4 regions of the Streptomyces sp. NPDC002092 genome follow, and region 3 is predicted to be linked to each of the others. Evidence: riboswitches for the same ligand, from Rfam matches in the RefSeq annotation. Region 3 holds a riboswitch; each other region holds the start of a gene.
What was found. Region 3 has a riboswitch for cyclic di-AMP ahead of ACWCRD_RS36990 (M23 family metallopeptidase). Riboswitches for the same ligand answer to the same signal wherever they lie in the genome.
Positions count from the first base shown of each region.

Region 1: another riboswitch for cyclic di-AMP. It lies ahead of ACWCRD_RS27775 (M23 family metallopeptidase); the one in region 3 lies ahead of ACWCRD_RS36990 (M23 family metallopeptidase).
Region 2: another riboswitch for cyclic di-AMP. It lies ahead of ACWCRD_RS41445 (transglycosylase SLT domain-containing protein); the one in region 3 lies ahead of ACWCRD_RS36990 (M23 family metallopeptidase).
Region 4: another riboswitch for cyclic di-AMP. It lies ahead of ACWCRD_RS38870 (transglycosylase family protein); the one in region 3 lies ahead of ACWCRD_RS36990 (M23 family metallopeptidase).

Region 1 covers NZ_JBSFDG010000012.1:234,466-239,025, forward strand. Annotated here, with positions in the region: gene ACWCRD_RS27765 (HPr family phosphocarrier protein) at 1-114, shown strand, start outside; gene ACWCRD_RS27770 (GntR family transcriptional regulator) at 255-947, opposite strand; gene ACWCRD_RS27775 (M23 family metallopeptidase) at 1,134-1,898, opposite strand; cyclic di-AMP (ydaO/yuaA leader) riboswitch at 1,911-2,107, opposite strand; gene ACWCRD_RS27780 (M16 family metallopeptidase) at 2,311-3,699, opposite strand; gene ACWCRD_RS27785 (M16 family metallopeptidase) at 3,696-4,560, opposite strand, start outside.
Region 2 covers NZ_JBSFDG010000029.1:67,512-72,071, forward strand. Annotated here, with positions in the region: gene ACWCRD_RS41435 (NAD(P)-binding domain-containing protein) at 1-460, shown strand, start outside; gene ACWCRD_RS41440 (HAD family hydrolase) at 595-1,458, shown strand; gene ACWCRD_RS41445 (transglycosylase SLT domain-containing protein) at 1,580-2,062, opposite strand; cyclic di-AMP (ydaO/yuaA leader) riboswitch at 2,067-2,235, opposite strand; gene ACWCRD_RS41450 (polyprenyl synthetase family protein) at 2,914-3,924, shown strand; gene ACWCRD_RS41455 (CHRD domain-containing protein) at 4,096-4,560, shown strand, end outside.
Region 3 covers NZ_JBSFDG010000020.1:146,908-151,467, forward strand. Annotated here, with positions in the region: gene ACWCRD_RS36975 (alginate lyase family protein) at 1-404, shown strand, start outside; tRNA gene ACWCRD_RS36980 (tRNA-Met) at 505-578, shown strand; gene ACWCRD_RS36985 (PP2C family protein-serine/threonine phosphatase) at 709-1,794, shown strand; cyclic di-AMP (ydaO/yuaA leader) riboswitch at 1,959-2,115, shown strand; gene ACWCRD_RS36990 (M23 family metallopeptidase) at 2,128-3,153, shown strand; gene ACWCRD_RS36995 (aldo/keto reductase) at 3,262-4,212, shown strand; gene ACWCRD_RS37000 (PrsW family intramembrane metalloprotease) at 4,225-4,560, opposite strand, start outside.
Region 4 covers NZ_JBSFDG010000023.1:105,938-110,497, forward strand. Annotated here, with positions in the region: gene eno (phosphopyruvate hydratase) at 1-659, opposite strand, end outside; gene ACWCRD_RS38870 (transglycosylase family protein) at 894-1,577, opposite strand; cyclic di-AMP (ydaO/yuaA leader) riboswitch at 1,582-1,744, opposite strand; gene ACWCRD_RS38875 (transglycosylase family protein) at 1,940-2,920, opposite strand; gene ACWCRD_RS38880 (cytochrome P450 family protein) at 3,139-4,377, shown strand; gene ACWCRD_RS38885 (nucleoside triphosphate pyrophosphohydrolase) at 4,342-4,560, opposite strand, start outside.

The DNA.
Region 1 (4,560 bases), on a different contig from region 3:
CAGGGCGGCGAGGAGATCGTCCTCGCCTCCGAGGCCGAGGGTGCGGACGTCGCCCTCGACCGGCTGGCGAAGCTGGTCTCCGAGGGGCTCGAGGAGCTTCCCGAGACCGTCTGATCACGGCACCACAGAAGGGCTCGTCCGAATTGCCGGGCGGGCCCTTTGCTTTTTCCGCGCAGGGGCGGTGGAATTATCGATCGCGGGCAGCAGAAATAATGCCCCCGCGAATTGTTCCCTCTTTGTATACGGCGCGCGTGTTAATGCCGCAGGCCCGACATGTTTACGGCATGTTGCGAGTTCCTCACACCGTTCGCCCGCTCCGGGCCGCCGAACCGCAGCCGGTGCACCGCGCTCGAACGCTCGGTGTGCAGCGTCGTCACCACCCGCGCGCGCTCGCTGTCGCCGCGGGCCACGGCGTCGACGATCGCGCCGTGCTCCGCCCAGGACTCCACGGGGTTGGCCGGCGCCTCCACCGCGTACATCCAGGCGATCTTGTGGCGCAGCTGGGTCAGCATCGAGGTCAACGCGGGGCTGCCGGAGGCCTGGGCGAGCGTCTCGTGGAACCAGCCACCCAGGGAGCGCAGATCCTCGCTGCTGCCCCTCCTGGCCCGCTCCTGGCCCAGTCTGACCAGGCCGCGCAGCACCTTGAGATGGGCGTCGGTGCGCCGCTGGGCGGCCCGGGAGGCGCCGAGCGGTTCCAGCAGCATGCGCATCTCCAGCAGGTCGGCGGCCTCCTGCTCGGTGGGTTCCGCGACGCACGCGCCCGCGTGCCGCCGGGTCACGACGAAGCCCTCGGCCTCCAGGGTGCGCAGGGCCTCGCGCACGGGGACGCGCGAGACGCCGTAGCGGCGCGCGAGGAGTTCCTCGGTGAGGCGGCTGCCGCGCTCGTAGACACCGGCGACGATGTCGTCCCGGATCGCCGTGCACACCGAGTGCGCCGGAATACGCATGACCGACCTCCGACTTAATCCCCGTGAAACGTCGATGATTGACGTGTATCGGTGACTCTATTGCACGGAGCCGGAATTTCCGACGGCGGGTTGGAATCCATGGATATTTTTTGGACAGCGGGGCGGCAGAAACACCGAAAGCCCCGGCTCGGGAGCCGGGGCTTCAGCAGATCCTGCGATCCGTCGTCAGACGTTCACGCCATGCGAGCGCAGGTAGGCGACGGGGTCGATGTCCGAGCCGTACTCGGGCGTCGTGCGGGCCTCGAAGTGCAGGTGCGGTCCGGTGGTGTTACCGGTCGCGCCGGAGAGGCCTATCTGCTGGCCCGGGGTGACCGTCTGGCCCACCGAGACGCCGATGGACGACAGATGGCCGTACTGGGTGTACGTGCCGTCGTTCATCTTGATCACGATCTGGTTGCCGTAGGCGCCGCCCCAGCCGGTCTGCACGACGGTGCCGGCGCCGACCGCGTGGACGGCCGTGCCGCTCGCGGCGTGGAAGTCGATGCCGGTGTGGCTGCCGGAGGACCACAGGGAACTGCTGGCCCGGTAGCCGGTGGAGACGTACGAGTTCGATATCGGCGCCACGAACGTGTTGAGGCGCTTGCGCTCGGCCTCGCGGGCGGCGCGCTCCTTGGCCTCGCGCTCCTGCTTGGCCTGGGCGGCGGCCTTCTCGCGTGCCGCCTCCAGGGCCGCCTTCTTGAGCGCGGCCTCCTCAGCGGCCTGCTTCTGGGCGTCGGCCTGGGCGTCGATCTTGTCGGCGATGGTGTTGCCGATGGTGATGACGGGGGTGAGGCCGGTCTGCTCGACGGCGTTGTCGGCGGCGAGCGCGGGGGCTGCGAGGCTGCCGATGACGCCGGTGGCGGCGAGGGCCGCGACCCCGGCGGCACGGGTGGTGGTGCGGTGCATCCGTGCGGGACGACGGTGCTTCCCGGTGGCGCGCGTGAACGCCATGTGGTGGCTGGTCCTTTCCTTCCCTCTCGCCTACCGGGTTAGCTGACGGGTTCGGAGCAGGAAGGTCTCCTACGGACCCCCTCGCTGCACGCGCGGGCGTCCGATTCACCCCAGGGACTTGGGCCCCTCCAGCCGCGAAGGCGGCGACAGGAGGGCGGGTCCCCGGCTCCCCTGGCTCGCGCCGTACGGGGACTCGGCGATGGCTGTCCGGTGCCGCGGATGCGGCGCGGTGCCTGACGGACAGCCCGGAAGACGCTAAGCGGGGCCGCTTTCAATCCCCAAACGGATCACGGCGTTTGTAGCGCATCCCACAGGGCAGACAGGCAACTCTCCTTCGATTCTCTGCCAATTCGGACATAAGAGGGCCCTGGTGACGCATCCCTCACCAGGGCCCTCCCACGCGCGCGTGCCGCTACTCGGCCGACACCACGGTGACTTCACCGATCCCGAGCGCCGCGACGGGCTCCTTGATCTGCGCCGCGTCACCGACGAGAACCGTCACCAGGCGGTCCACCGGGAAGGCGCTCACGACCGCCGCGGTGGCCTCCACGGTGCCGGTCGCGGCGAGCTGCTGGTACAGCGTGGCCTGGTAGTCGTCGGGCAGGTGCTGCTCGACCTGGTCGGCCAGCGTGCTCGCGACGGCAGCCGCGGTCTCGTACTTCAGCGGCGCCACACCGACGAGGTTCTGTACGGCGACATCGCGCTCGGCGTCGGTGAGGCCGCCCTCGGCGAGGGTCCGGAGCACCTTCCAGAGGTCGTCGAGCGCCGGGCCGGTGTTCGGCGTGTCGACGGAGCCGCTGATGGCGAGCATCGCGGCACCGGAGCCGTCCGGGGCGGACCTGAGGACCTGGCCGAACGCGCGCACACCGTAGGTGTAGCCCTTCTCCTCGCGCAGGACGCGGTCCAGGCGCGAGGTGAGGGTGCCGCCGAGGCAGTACGTGCCGAGCACCTGGGCGGGCCACACGCGGTCGTGCCGGTCGGCGCCGACGCGGCCGATGAGCAGCTGCGTCTGGACGGCACCGGGACGGTCGACGATGATCACCCGCCCGGTGTCGTCGGCGGTCACCGGCGGCACGGCGCGGGGTTCGGCCTTGGAGCCGGTCCAGGCGCCCAGGGTGTCGCCGAGCAGCGCGTCCAGGTCGATGCCGGTGAGGTCGCCGACGATGACGGCGGTGGCCGTGGCGGGCCGGACATGGCGGTCGTAGAAGGCGCGTACGGCCGCCGCATCGATCTTCTCGACCGTCTCCTCGGTGCCCTGGCGCGGGCGCGACATGCGCGAGGTCGCCGGGAACAGCTCCTTGGAGAGCTCCTTGGCGGCACGGCGCGAGGGGTTGGCCAGCTCGTGCGGGATCTCGTCCAGGCGGTTGCGGACCAGCCGCTCGACCTCGCTGTCGGCGAACGCGGGCGCCCTGAGGGCGTCGGCGAGCAGACCGAGTGCCTTGGCGAGACGGGAGGCCGGGACCTCCAGGCTCAGACGTACGCCCGGGTGGTCGGCGTGCGAGTCGAGGGTGGCGCCGCAGCGCTCCAGCTCGGCGGCGAACTCCTCGGCGGAGTGCTTGTCGGTGCCCTCCGAGAAGGCCCGCGCCATGATCGTGGCGACGCCTTCGAAACCGGCCGGCTCGGCCTCCAGAGGTGCGTCAAGGAGCACCTCGACGGCGACGACCTGCTGGCCGGGGCGGTGGCAGCGCAGAACGGTCAGGCCGTTGTCGAGCGCGCCGCGCTCGGGGGACGGGAAGGCCCACGGCTTGGCCTCGCCCGCCCGGGGCTGCGGGTGGAACTGCATCGTGGCGAGCTCGGTCACTTGGCCGCCTCCTCGTTCTGGTCGGTGGCTTCCACCGTGGCTTCGGACTCGGGGTCTTCAGGGAAGTCCTCGTCCTGGGTGTGCTCCGCGGACTCGGGCGAGAGCGGCTCGTAGACGAGCACCGCGCGGTTGTCGGGGCGCAGGCGGGCCTTGGCGACCTCCTGGACCTCCTCGGCCGTCACCTCCAGGACGCGCTGGACGGCGGTGAGGGCGAGCTGCGGGTCGCCGAAGAGGACGGCGAAGCGGCACAGTTCGTCGGCGCGGCCCGCGACCGTGCCGAGCCGGTCCAGCCACTCGCGCTCCAACTGGGCCTGGGCGCGCTCCATTTCCTCGGCCGTGGGGCCCTCCGCGGCGAACCGGGCGAGCTCCTCGTCGATGGCGGCCTCGATGACCGGCACCTCGACGTCCCCGGAGGTCTTCACGTCCAGCCAGCCGAGGGAGGGCGCTCCGGCCAGCCGCAGCAGGCCGAATCCGGCCGCGACGGCCGTACGGTCGCGCCGTACCAGCCGGTTGTACAGGCGGGAGGACTCGCCGCCGCCGAGGACGGTGAGCGCCAGGTCGGCGGCGTCCGCCTCGCGCGTGCCGTCCTGCGGCAGCCGGTAGGCCGCCATCAGGGCGCGCGCCGGGACCTCCTCCTCGATGACCTCGCGCAGCTGCTCACCGATGATCTCGGGCAGCGAGCCGTCGCGGGGCTCCGGCTTCCCGTCGTGCGAGGCGATGGACCCGAAGTACTTCTCGATCCAGGCGAGCGTCTGCTCCGGGTCGATGTCCCCGACGACCGAGAGGACGGCGTTGCCCGGCGCGTAGTACGTGCGGAAGAACGCGCGCGCGTCCTCCAGGGTCGCCGCGTCCAGGTCGGCC
Region 2 (4,560 bases), on a different contig from region 3:
CCCCTACCGCTATCTGCCGGCCGAGGCCCGCCACTACCTGGTGCGGCGCGTCCTCGGTCCGCTCGGCGCATGGTGGCTGCGCGACCGTTTCGAGGGGAAGGTGCAGGTCAGCGAAGTCGACCGGATCGTACGGGCGGACGCGGCCGACGGCAGCCCCAAGTTGACGGTCCGCACCCACGCGGGCCGCATCCTGGACATGTCCGCGGACCATGTCATCGCGGCCACCGGATACCGGGTGGACATCGCGGCCATGGACTTCCTCGGCCACGAACTGCGCACGCGTCTCGCGGTGAGCCGCGGCACACCCAAACTGGGCGCGGGATACGTCTCCTCGGTCCCCGGCCTGTACTTCACGGGCCTGCCGGCCGCGGCGTCGTACGGCCCGGTCATGCGCTTCGTGTGCGGCACCGAGTTCGCCTCTCCGAGGCTGGCCAAACACCTGGCGGCAGCGCACGGCTAGGCAGCGGTCACGGGCCCCTGCCTGACGATGAAGAGCCCACAAGGATAGGCGAGTTGAGCGAGGGACGGTGGGGCAATCTGCCGTCGTCCGGTTCGCGATGAGTCGGTGGGGCGTCCTGTCCGTATTCTCTGATCATGGCCGCACCCACCGCATATGCACTCATCGCCACCGACCTGGACGGCACGCTGCTCAGAGGCGACGACACGCTCTCCGACCGGTCCCTCGCCGCTCTCGCACGGGTCGCCGGGGCCGGCGCCCGGCACCTGGTCGTGACGGGCCGGCCGGCCCCCAGGGTGCGGCCGCTCTTCGACCAACTGGGCGGCGGGGGGCTCGCGGTGTGCGGGCAGGGCGCGCAGGTGTACGACGTGGGCGCGGACCGTCTGCTGTGGTCCGTCACCCTGGACCGGGAGCTGGCCGAGACCGCCCTCGGCAAGATCGAGGCCGAGGTGGGCCAGGTGTACGCGGCTGTCGACCAGGACGGTGTGGAGGGACTCACCCTCATCGAACCGGGCTACCTGATGCCGCATCCGACGCTGCCGGCCGTGCGGGTCGACCGGCGCGACGACCTGTGGTGCGAACCCATCAGCAAGGTGCTGCTGCGCCATCCCGACCTGTCCGACGACGAGTTGGCGGCGACGGCGCGTTCTGTGGTGGGTTCGCTGGCCACCGTCACCATGTCGGGGCCGGGGACCGTCGAACTCCAGCCATGCGGCATCACCAAGGCGACGGGCCTCGCACTGGCCGCCGCGCACCTGGGACTCGGCCCGGAGCACACGATCGCCTTCGGCGACATGCCCAACGACATCCCCATGTTCGACTGGGCCGCCCACGGCGTCGCCATGGCCAACGCCCATACCGAACTCAAGGCGGTGGCCGACGAGATCACCCTGTCGAACGAGGACGACGGCATCGCCGTCGTCCTCGAGCGACTGTTCTTCGAGTCCGGGGAGCTCGCTGCAGTTCAGCCGCGCCCTGAAGGGGCGCGGGGCTGGGTCTGATGTGCGGCTCCGCCGCGATGGGGCTCCCCCCGCTCGAGCGAGGTTCGACAGTGGGGGAGCGACCAGCCGCGATGGTGCCGCTGAAGGCCGACAGCCCTGCGTGGCACTTCCAGCGGAGCGCTCAGTAGGCGCCGAAGACGTTGTCGATCGACCCGTACCGCGCGGCGGCGTACTTGCAGGCGGCCGTGATGTTCGCGATCGGGTCGAAGGGGTTCATAGCCGTGCCGGGCACGTGGTAGGCGAGGAACGTCGGGTCGATGACCTGCAGCAGTCCCTTGGAGGGGGTGCCGGCGACCGCGTTCGAGTCCCAGTTGTTGATGGCGGCCGGGTCGCCCGAGGACTCGCGGATGATGTTGCGGTAAATGCCGTTGTACGTCCCGGGAATCCCGTTCTGCTTCATGACCTGGAGGGCGCCCCGGATCCATCCGTCGAGGTTGTCGGCGTAGCCCATCGACTTCACGTTGGCCACGGTCGGGGTGGCCGCGGACGCGCTGTTCGCCCCGATGAGCGGAAGGGCGAGAACGGCGGCGCCCGTCCCGGTGACGGCGAGCTTGCGGGCGAGACGGTTGCTTCTGGGGCGGCGGTGCTGACCTGTTGCAGGCATGGCGGGATCCTCTCCGTCGCCTGCGAGGTGAGCTGTCGGGTTCGGGCGGGAGATGCCCGGCCGCGCCGCCCTACGGCAACGCGACTTCACCCCTAGCCGGCCCGGGGCGATGCCCGGTCCGGCGGCCTACCTGGTTCCCCCGCTCCTGCCGTGCGAGTCAGTTGGTCGATGGTCGTGCCCGGGCGGCGGCAGGATTCGGCGTCCACCCGACTGGCCGGGAACGTATGCGAGAGCACATGGCGGGAACAAGTGTCGACTTCACAGATCACACCTATTGACCTTGGTCTGAGGCTTATGAGGCACTTGATCCTTTGCGGTTGCCAAGGCTCAACTCGCGTACGGGGGAGGGGAAGCGGCGCGAGCGCGGCGCTCGTCGGCCCGCACTGCCGTGTGAGTCAAGTCACCGGCATCCGCAAGAACGGCAAATGGGGCAATGGCCTCAACTCGTGGTCAACCAGCCGCTCATCGCCACATGGGGGCGGAAGCGGAACCTGGCGTGTGGTGCACGTCGTTGTCATGACGGTCGCCCGTCGAGCACCCGGTGCCGGGATCCGGAGGTCCTCGTGAGTCGTTTCGTGAGGGAGGGGCGATCGGGCGTGCCGACTCGTGCGGACGCGCCGGGAGGCACGCCGAGAGGCGCGTCGGCCGACACCCCGATAGACAAGTCGATAGATATTCGTTCTTATCGGTTGATCAAAAACATACCGGTCGTGATCCGATACCGCCCGGGCTGGACGGGTGGGCGGCATCGGTGATCGAAAGGTGACCGGATACGCTGACTTGAGTGATGTCAGCGACCTATCGACAAACCGTGTAACCGCCAGTAGACACCAGCAGACAGGAGACCCCTCGTGACCGTCGTCGGGCCGTTCGGGCTGAGCGTGCGGGACCAGGCTCTGGAAGCCGATGTCCAGGCCGGATTGGCGGCCGTCGAGGAAGGTTTGCTCGAAGCCACCAAGAGTGAGGTGCCCTTCATCACGGAGGCCGCCCAGCACCTGGTGCGGGCGGGCGGGAAGCGGTTCCGGCCGCTGCTCGTGATGCTCGCCGCCCAGTTCGGCGACCCGTATGCGCCGGGGGTCGTGCCGTCGGCCGTGGTGGTGGAGCTGACCCATCTGGCGACGCTGTACCACGACGACGTGATGGACGAGGCCGCCGTGCGGCGCGGCGTCGACAGCGCCAACACCCGCTGGGGCAACTCGGTGGCGGTCCTCACCGGCGACTTCCTGTTCGCGCGCGCCTCGCACATCCTCGCCGACCTCGGGCCCGAGGCGGTCCGGGTGCAGGCCGAGGCGTTCGAGCGCCTGGTCACCGGGCAGATCCTGGAGACGGCGGGGCCGCAGGACGGCCGGGACCCGGTCGACCACTACCTGGACGTGCTCGGCGGCAAGACGGGCTCGCTGGTGGCCGTGTCGTGCCGCTTCGGGGCGATGATGTCGGGCGCCGACGAGACGGTCGTGGACGTGCTCACGCAGTACGGGGAGCGGCTCGGAGTCGCCTTCCAGCTGGCGGACGACGTACTGGACATCGCCTCCGAGTCGCGCGAGTCCGGCAAGACTCCGGGCACCGACCTCCGTGAGGGAGTCCCCACGCTTCCGGTGCTACGGCTGCGGGAGCGGGCGGCGCGGCTGGGGCTTGCCGAGGACATCGCCCTGTGCGAGCTGCTGGACTCCGACCTGAGCGACGACGCGCGGCATGCCGAGGCGCTCGCCGGACTGCGGGCGCACCCCGCGCTGGAGCAGGCGCGTCGGGACACGGTGCGCTACGCGGAGGACGCGCGGGCGGCGCTGGCTCCGCTGACGGAGTGCGACGCCAAGCTCGCGCTGATGGAGATGTGCGACGCCGTGGTGCACCGGGCCGGCTGAGCTGTCGGCCGAGCGGCCTCTGATCTGCGCTCCGGGTGATGTGATGCACATTACAAACCTGGACTGAGTCCAGAGTCGGATCACTTCCGTAGTGCTACCCAGAAGGCCGACGCAGGGGGTGTCGGCCGGTCTGTGTCGGCCGGTCTACGGGGAGAAAACAGAATCATGGGCATGAAGACGACGTTCTCGAAGCGCCGTAAGAGCCTGAAGGCCGCAGCTGTCGCGGTGGCCGCCGCCGGGGGGATCGCCGTCGCGGTGATCCCGGCCCACGCCACCGGAGGGGCCGTGTCCGACGGGACCGGGGGAACCCTTCTGGCCGCCAGTCTGCGCGGGGCCAACGAGGTGCCCGTGGCGGGCGGTCCGGCCGTCGGCGACCAGGACGGCGCCGCTCTCGAGTTCATCAAGGTGCAGGACGACAAGGTGTCCGTCGCCGTGACCTGGCGCGGCACCGGCAAACCGACCATGCTCCACATCCACCAGGGCGCCAGGGGCACCAACGGCGGCGTCAAGGTCGACTTCACCGACCTGCTGAAGAACCGCAGGCGGCACAGCGTCACCGGCACGGTCGAGGTCAAGGACGCCGCCCTGCTCGCCGCTCTCAAGTCCGACCCCGGTTCGTTCTACGCCAACCTGCAC
Region 3 (4,560 bases):
CGTACTGGTTCAAGGAGACGAAGTTCGAGGACGGCATCGCGCAGGAGACCTGCCGCAACTTCAAGCACGTCGGCTACTCCCTCGCCGCCACCGCGCACATCGCCGAGACCGCCTGGCACCAGGGTGTCGACCTGTACGGCGACGTCAAGGACCGGCTGAAGGCGGCCCTCGACTTCCACGCCCGCTACGAGATGGGGGCCAAGCCTCCGCGGTGGCTGTGCGGCGGCAGGGTCGTCGGGAACATGGGCCCCGACCTGGAGGTCGCCCTCAACCACCTGGAGAACCGGCTCGGCACCCCCGTCCCGGCCGCCCACAAGCTGGTCGAGCAGACCCGCCCGGCCGGCACCGACGACCTCTTCGTCTCCTGGGAGACCCTCACCCACGCGGACAACCCGGCCGCCTGACGGAGGCCCTGCGGACCCCCGAAAAACGCAGGTGAACGGGAGCGGAGACAAACCCTGGCGCAGACAGCCCCGCGGATGGCGTATGCTGGTTACACAACGACGCGGGGTGGAGCAGCTCGGTAGCTCGCTGGGCTCATAACCCAGAGGTCGCAGGTTCAAATCCTGTCCCCGCTACTCAAGGCTCAGGGCCGGAGTCCAGTCACTGGACTCCGGCCCTGAGTGTTTCCCCCGGTCGGGGGCCTGAGTGTGCTCCCCCGGTCGGACCATCCGGCTCGCCCCGCGCCGCCGCACCGGGAAACCTGGAGTGGTGGAGCAGGAGGGGCCGATCTCATACGCACGCACCTTCGTGCGGCTGCTCCCGGCGCTGCTGATCGTCGGCGGGACCTTCTACGACTACCTCACCCCGTCGCGGTTCACGGCCGGCCCCCTCTTCACCGCCGCGCCCCTGGTCGCCGCCCCGCTCTACTCACGCCGCGGCACGGTCCTCACCGGCCTCGCGACCGTCCTCGTCGTCACCGCGATCCACGCCCAGGTGGGCATCCTCCTCCAGGTGGAGGCGATCACCGAGCTGGCCACCATCGCGACGGTCTCCGTCCTGGCCGTCCTCATCAACCTCCTCGTCCGCCGCAGCCGCGAGGAGCTCGCCTCGCAGCGCGAGATCGCCGAGGCCGCCCAGCGCGCGGTGCTGCCCGAACCCGCCGAGCAGATCGGAGGGTTCGCGATCGCGGCACGGTACGAGGCCGCGCAGGCGGACGCGTCCATCGGCGGCGACCTGTACGCCGTGCAGGACAGCCCGCACGGCGTACGGCTGGTCGTGGGTGACGTGCGCGGAAAGGGGATGGGGGCGGTGGCCGCCGTGGCCGTCGTCATCGGGGCGTTCCGGGAGGCCGCCGAGCAGGAGGCCACGCTGGAGGCGGTCGCGCAGCGGCTGGACCGGGCGCTGGCGCGCGAGGCGGCGCGGCGCGAGGGCATCGAGTTGTTCGAGGGGTTCACCACCGCCGTGCTCGCCGAACTCCCGCACGGCGAGGGCGTCGTCCGTATCGTCACCCGCGGCCACCCGCCCCCGCTGCTGCTGTGCCCCGACGGCACGGTGCACACCCTGCACGCCCGCGAGCCCGCGCTGCCGCTCGGCATGGCCGACTTCGGGAGCCGGCCCGACCGAGCGGAGGAGATCGCGTTCGGCAGCGGGGCCACGCTGCTGCTGTACACCGACGGGCTGTCCGAGGCGCGGGACGAGAAGGGGCGGTTCTTCGAACCCGCGGACCGGCTTGCCGGCCGGGTCTTCCACGAGCCCGCCGCGCTGCTCGTCACCCTCGCGCGGGAGGTGCGCAGATACGCCGGCGAGGCCATGGCGGACGACATGGCGCTGCTCGCCGTACGACGGCCCTGAGGTTCCTGAGGCGCGGTCAACTCGCCCGTTTTTCACCGTTCATGCGCCGTCTGTCCAGGTCAGAAAGGTTAATGATCAAGCGGAACACCTTGGAAACGACACCCCGGGTCTATTAACGTTCGATAACGCAGCGCGGTCGTCCCAGCCGTCACAAGAGGCGGCTCCGTGCGCACGCGCCGAATCCCGCAAGGGAACCGGGGAACCACCACCCTGGGGTGAATCGCGCCGACACCGCCGTGGCAGCACGGCAGGTATACGCGCGTAGGAGACCTTCCTGCTCCGAACCCGTCAGCTAACCCGGTAGGCGAGAAGGAAGGAAAGGAGCACGCCCACGTGGCGTCCAACCCGCCTGCCCCACAAGCCCCGTTCGTGCCAAGCACCGAACCCTTCGGATTCGCCGGCCGACGCACCGACGAGGGCCCCTGGGAGGAGTGGAATCCCACCGAGGACTCCATCGCCCCCATCCGCGGCCGGCACCGCGTCGCCAAGCAGCGCGGCGGGGGACTCGCCCGCAGCTCCACGGTCCTGGGCGTCGGCGTCATAGCCGCCGTCGGCGCGGGCGGCATGGCCAGCGCCAACACCGGCAAGCCGCCGGTGTCGATCTCCATGCCCGATCTCGCCTCCGTGAGCCATGTGTTCGGCGGCGGCTCCGACGCCCCCAAGGGCTCCGCGACCGCGCTCAGCGATGTCGCCACCACCTCCGTCGGCACCGCACAGGGCGCCAGGGGTGCCGGTGAGGCGCTGCGCGACCGGATCATGGCGCAGGCCGCGTCGCAGCAGGTCCAGATCGACAGCAAGAGCCAGGCGGCCGGCGAGGCGGCCCTCGCGAAGCAGATCGACGACGCCGCGGCCAAGGCCGAGCAGGACGCCGCGGCCAAGGCCGCCGCCGCGAAGGAGAAGGCGGAGGCGGCGGCCAAGCAGGCAGCCGAGGACGCGAAGCTCGCGGAGCTGGCCAAGCAGTACACGCTGCCGGTCGTCTCCTACACGATCACCGGCACCTTCGGTCAGGCCGGCTCCATGTGGTCCTCCGGCTACCACACGGGCCTCGACTTCGCCGCCCCCACGGGCACGCTCATCAAGGCCATCCACTCCGGCACCATCACGCAGGCCGGCTGGGCGGGCGCGTACGGCTACCGCACGATCCTCACCCTCGACGACGGTACGGAGCTCTGGTTCTGCCACCAGTCGTCGATCAGCGTCAGCGTCGGCCAGAAGGTCAGCACGGGTGACGTCATCGGCCGCGTCGGCGCCACCGGCAACGTGACCGGCCCGCACTGCCACCTCGAGGTTCACCCCGGCGGCCAGGCCACCGGCATCGACCCGATGCCGTGGCTGCGCAGCAAGGGCCTCAACCCCTGACACCCGTACGCTCTCCGTCCGTACCCGGAGTGCCGTAGTCCGCTTGTTTACGGGATTTTTGCGCCCGCCGCGGAAGACCGGCCCCCGGGGCGGGCGTTGACGTAGACCATGACTTCTCCTTCTCTGCGCAAGCTCGGCTCCTCCGGCCTCGAGGTCTTCCCGCTCTCCCTGGGCGGCAACGTCTTCGGCTGGACCGCCGACGAGCCCACCTCCTTCGCCGTGCTCGACGCCTATGCGGCCGCCGGCGGCAACTTCGTCGACACCGCCGACTCCTACTCGGCCTGGGTCGACGGCAACCAGGGCGGCGAGTCCGAGACGATCATCGGCAAGTGGGTGAAGGCGCGCGGGAACCGCGACGACGTGGTCATCGCGACCAAGGTCAGCCAGCACCCCGACTTCCAGGGCCTGTCCGCCGCCAACATCAAGGCCGCCGCCGAGGCCTCGCTGCGCCGCCTCGACACCGACCACATCGACGTCTACTACACCCACTTCGACAAGCCCGAGGTGCCGGTCGAGGAGATCATCGGCGCGCTCGACGAGCTGGTGAAGGCGGGCAAGGTCCGGCACATCGCCGCGTCCAACATCTCCGCCGACCGGCTGCGCGCCTCCCTGGAGTTCTCCGACCGCGAGGGCCTGGCCAAGTACGTGGCCCTGCAGCCGCACTACAACTTGGTCTCGCGCGACACGTACGAGGGCGAGCTGCAGGACGTGGCGGCACGCTACGGCCTCGCGGCCGTCCCCTACTTCTCCCTCGCCTCCGGCTTCCTCACCGGCAAGTACCGCCCGGGCGCGAAGGTCGACAGCCCGCGCGCGGGCGGCGCGGCCAAGCACCTGGAGTCCGAGCGCGGGCAGCGGGTCCTGACCGCCCTCGACGAGATCGCCCAGGCCCATGACGCCCCGGTCGCCACGGTCGCCCTGGCCTGGCTCGCCGCCCAGCCGACGGTCGCCGCCCCGATCGCGTCCGCGCGGACGGTCGAGCAGCTCCCGGCGCTGCTGGCGGTGGGCGAACTGACGCTCACCGAGGCCGAGGTCGCCCGCCTGACGGAGGCGTCGGCCTGACCCCCTCGGGTCCTACGACCGGTACGGGTTGTACGCGGGATTCGGCACCGCCGGGTACCCGTACGCCCCGTACACCGGCCAGGGCGGCGGCGCCACCGGCACCGGGGGCGCCGTCATCCGCGCCGCGTGGTCCAGCGCCGGGCGCGCCACCTCGCGGCGGCGCCACAGCTCGTGCAGCAACTCCCGTTCCCTGACGACGAAGTCGGCGCCGGCGCGGCCACGGCGCCCCCGGTGCCGCAGGAAGGCCAGGGAGGTCGCGTACGCCTCGTACCGGGCGACCTCGCGTGCGGCGGGCTTGCCGAGGTGCTGGGCGGCGTGTTCGCGGGCCAGCCGGCGGGCCCGCATCGA
Region 4 (4,560 bases), on a different contig from region 3:
GCGGCGCGGTTGGACTCCAGGTTCGGGGCGAAGCCGCCCTCGTCGCCGAGGCCGGTGGACAGGCCCTTGGTCTTCAGCACCTTCTTGAGGGTGTGGTAGACCTCGGCGCCCCAGCGCAGGGCCTCGGAGAAGGACTCCGCGCCGATCGGGGCGATCATGAACTCCTGGATGTCCACGTTGGAGTCGGCGTGCGAGCCGCCGTTCAGGATGTTCATCATCGGCACCGGCAGCAGGTGCGCGTTCGGGCCGCCCAGGTAGCGGAAGAGCGGGAGGTCGCTGGCCTCGGAGGCGGCGTGCGCGACGGCGAGGGAGACGCCGAGGATGGCGTTGGCGCCGAGGGAGCCCTTGTTGTCGGTGGCGTCCAGGTCGAACATGGCCTGGTCGATCAGGCGCTGCTCGGTGGCGTCGTAGCCGACCAGCTCCGGGCCGATCTGCTCGATGACGGCGAGGACGGCCTTCTCGACACCCTTGCCCTGGTAGCGGTTGGGGTCACCGTCGCGGAGCTCGATGGCCTCGAAGGCGCCCGTGGAGGCGCCGGACGGAACGGCGGCACGACCCGTGCTGCCGTCGTCGAGGCCGACCTCGACCTCGACCGTGGGGTTGCCTCGGGAGTCCAGGATTTCCCGGGCTACGACGACGTCGATGGACGGCACGAGCATCTCCTTCTTGGATGTGACACGGCTACGGCAGTAGCGCGGTGGCTCTGCGGGATGAGCCTAACCGCCTGAGGCCGATCGGCCACGCTGCCGACCACCTCTTGGGCAGAACCGAGAGTAAATTGTTTCCGAACGGAACAAAGAGGGGGTGCAAAAAAGAACCCCGCTCCGGTGCGTACGGGGGAACACGCACCGGAGCGGGGAGCCGTGGGGGACGGGGGTGACCCTAGCCCTGCATCACTTCAGGTGCAGCTGCTGGCCGGGGTAGATGAGGTTGGCGTCCTCGACGATGTCCTTGTTCAGCTTGAACAGCTTCTGCCAGCCGCCCTTGACGCCGTGCTTCTCGGCGATCGAGCTGAGGGTGTCGCCCTTGACGACCTTGTACTCGCCGTCGCCCTTCTTGACCTTCTTGCCGGTCGGGGTGGTGACGGTCTTCGTGCTCTTCTGGGTCTTCGTGCTCTCGGTCTTCGCGGCCGGGCGCTCGGCGGAGCGGGAGGCGGCCTGCGAGTCGCTGGAGCGGTTGGTGGACGGAGCGCTGCCGTTGTAGGCGGCACCGGACAGGCCCGTGCCGCAGACCGGCCAGGCGCCCTTGCCCTGCGCGGCGAGGACCTTCTCGGCGACGGCTATCTGCTGCGCCTTGGAGGCCTGGTTGGCCTGCGGGGCGTAGGCGGTGCCGCCGTACGCGGCCCAGGTGGAGGCGGAGAACTGCAGGCCGCCGTAGTAGCCGTTCCCGGTGTTGATGGCCCAGTTGCCGCCGGACTCGCACTGGGCGACCGTGTCCCACTCGGAGGCGGTGGCGGCGGAGGCGTTGCCGGCCGCCATCAGCGGAGCGGCGATGGCGACACCGGTGACGCCGGCCAGCGCGGCGGCGCGGGTGGCCTTGGACGGACGGCGGTGCTTGCCCTTACCGGAAAACAGCATGGTTCGATCCCCTCACCGACGCCTGCGAGGTGAGCTGTCGGGTTCGGGCCGGTTGAGTTGCCCGGCCGTGCTCTCACGAGACACGGCTACACCCCTAGCCGCCCGTCAACTGCCCGGGCAGGCACCTACCTTGGGTCCCCCGCTCCTGCCTACGGCGCTTTACGCGACGACTGTTCCCGTACGGCCGCTGGCAGGATTCGGCGTTGCGGCAGCCGGGGCTCGTGTTGACGAGCGGTGACGACGGTAGACACGCGATCCGTCGAATTTCAAAGACGATCAGGGCTTCTGAGACTCATCCCACACTTTCACCAATCCGGACATTCGGTGGCGAAGTGTGACGTGAACTCCCGTTGTTTTTCGCCCTATTCGGCACCGAGTTTCAGGGTCTGACCGGCGAAGATGTGATTCGGGTCGGTGCCGATGGCGTTCTTGTTCTCGGCGTAGAGCGCACGCCACCCGCCGTCCAGGCCAAGGGAGTCGGCGATGGAGGCGAGGGTGTCACCGGCGTGGACGGTGTACGTGTCGTGCGTGCCGCCGTCAGCCTTGGTCTTGTCGGCGGTCTTGTCGGCCGTCTCATCGGCGCCGGCGCCACGGTGGCGGCCGGTGCCGGTCGTGCCGGTGTCGACGAGGGTCCAAGTGGACGCCGGGGGCTCGATATTGTCCGAGTAGTCCCCCTTCGCCTTGCCTGTCGACGAGCTGTCGGCACTCTGTGGGTCGCCCGTGGCCTTCTTGGACGGAGAGGTGGACGGCGAGGCGGATGTGCCGGATTCGGTGGAGTTGTCCGTCGCACTCACGGAGGCCGAAGGGGAGGCGCTGGAGGTCGAGCCGGAGGACGAATCAGACGAAGAGGACCCATCGGAAGCGCTGCCCGAGGAGTTGGACAGACCGGTCGAGTCGGATGCCCCGGATGAATCGGACGAACCGGAACCACCGCCCAGCACGCCGGTGTCGATGGCGGCCGAGCCCGAGTCCTTGGTGAGCCCGGAGGTCAGTCCACAGGTGTGGAAGGCGCCGACGCCCTGGTCGTCCAGGAGCTTCTCGGCGACGGCTATCTGCTGGTTGCGGCTGGCGAGGTCGGCCCTGGGGGCATAGTCGAGGCCGCCGTACTTCTCCCAGTTCTCCTGGGTCAACTTGAGCCCGCCGTAGAAGCCGTTGCCGCTGTTCTCGCTCCAGGAGCCGCCCGTCTCGCACTGCGCGACCTTGTCCCACGTGGTGCCGTCGGCAGCGCTGGCGCCGCCCGCGGCGAAGAGCGGGATCGCGATGGCGGAGCCTGTCACTCCGGCCGCGACGAGGATGGCCGGAGCCTGACGGGGGCGACGGTGTCGACCGTTCCCGGAGAGCATGCGGAGGCCTTTCGCGAGACAGCAATGACCGCGCGGCGCATGACACCGACAGGCGTTCGATACCGCCGCGCTGGTCCGTGAACGTAGCCGGTGCCGATCACTTGTCACAAGTTAATGCCGCGTAGATCACGTGAAGATCACAGACTTGAACGCGCGTCATCTTTGGCCCGTTCACTGCGGCGGCCCCTCCACCGGCGGGCTCCGGATACGGTCGTCCTGTGAACGTCCCGAACACCGCTCCCGAACTCTTCACCTGGGAATTCGCCGGTGACCCGTATCCGGCCTACGCCTGGCTGCGCGAGCACTCCCCCGTCCACTGGACGAAACTTCCCAGCGGGGTCGAGGCCTGGCTGGTGACCCGCTATGCCGACGCACGTCAGGCGCTCGCGGACGGGCGGCTCTCGAAGAACCCCGAGCATCACGCCGAGGACGCGCAGGGCAAGAGCAGGACCGGTATTCCGGGTGAGCGCAGCGCCAATCTCATGACGCATCTGCTCAATATCGACCCGCCGGACCACACCCGGCTGCGCCGCCTCGTCTCCAAGGCGTTCACCCCCCGGCGGGTGGCCGAATTCGCGCCGCGGGTGCAGGAGTTGACGGACGACCTGATCGACCGGTTCGCGCCGCACGGCGAGGCCGATCTGATCCACGACTTCGCGTTCCCCCTCCCCATCTATGCGATCTGCGATCTGCTCGGTGTGCCGCGCGAGGACCAGGACGACTTCCGCGACTGGGCGGGGATGATGATCCGGCACGGCGGAGGCCCGCGCGGCGGCGTCGCCCGCTCCGTGAAGAAGATCCGCGGCTATCTCGCCGAACTCATCCACCGCAAGCGGGGCGACCTCGGCGAGGACCTGATCTCGGGCCTCATCCGCGCCTCCGACCACGGCGAGCACCTCACCGAGAACGAGGCCGCCGCGATGTGCTTCGTGCTTCTCTTCGCCGGCTTCGAGACCACCATCAACCTGATCGGCAACGGGACCTATGCACTGTTGCGCAGTCCCGGGCAGCGGCAGCGGCTCCAGGAGTCGATCGAGCGCGGCGAGAGCGCACTGCTCGACACCGGTATAGAGGAACTGCTCCGCTACGACGGTCCGGTGGAACTCGCCACCTGGCGCTTCGCCACCGAGCCGCTGACCATCGGCGGGCAGCGCATCGCCACCGGCGACCCCGTCCTGGTCGTCCTGGCCGCGGCCGACCGCGACCCGGCCCGCTTCTCGGAGCCCGACACGCTCGATCTCTCCCGCCGGGACAACCAGCACCTCGGATACGGCCACGGCATCCACTACTGTCTGGGCGCCCCCCTGGCCCGTCTCGAAGGCCGCACCGCCCTGGAGACGCTGCTGCGCCGGCTGCCCGATCTCGAGCTCGCCGCCGACCCCGCCGAACTGCGCTGGCGGGGCGGGCTCATCATGCGCGGGCTACGAGACCTGCCCGTGCGCTTCACCGCCGCCTGACCCGCTCCCGCCCTCCGTCTCCTTGATCGCGTCCCGGTAGGCCCGGGCGGCCGCCCGCAGCGCGGCCTCCGGGTCCACGCCCGCCGCCTCGGCGCGCACCGCCAGCGCGAGCAACTCGTACCCGACGCCCTCGGCTTGGGGCAGCGGAACCTCCAGGCCGGCCGTCCGCACCCGCGAAGCCAG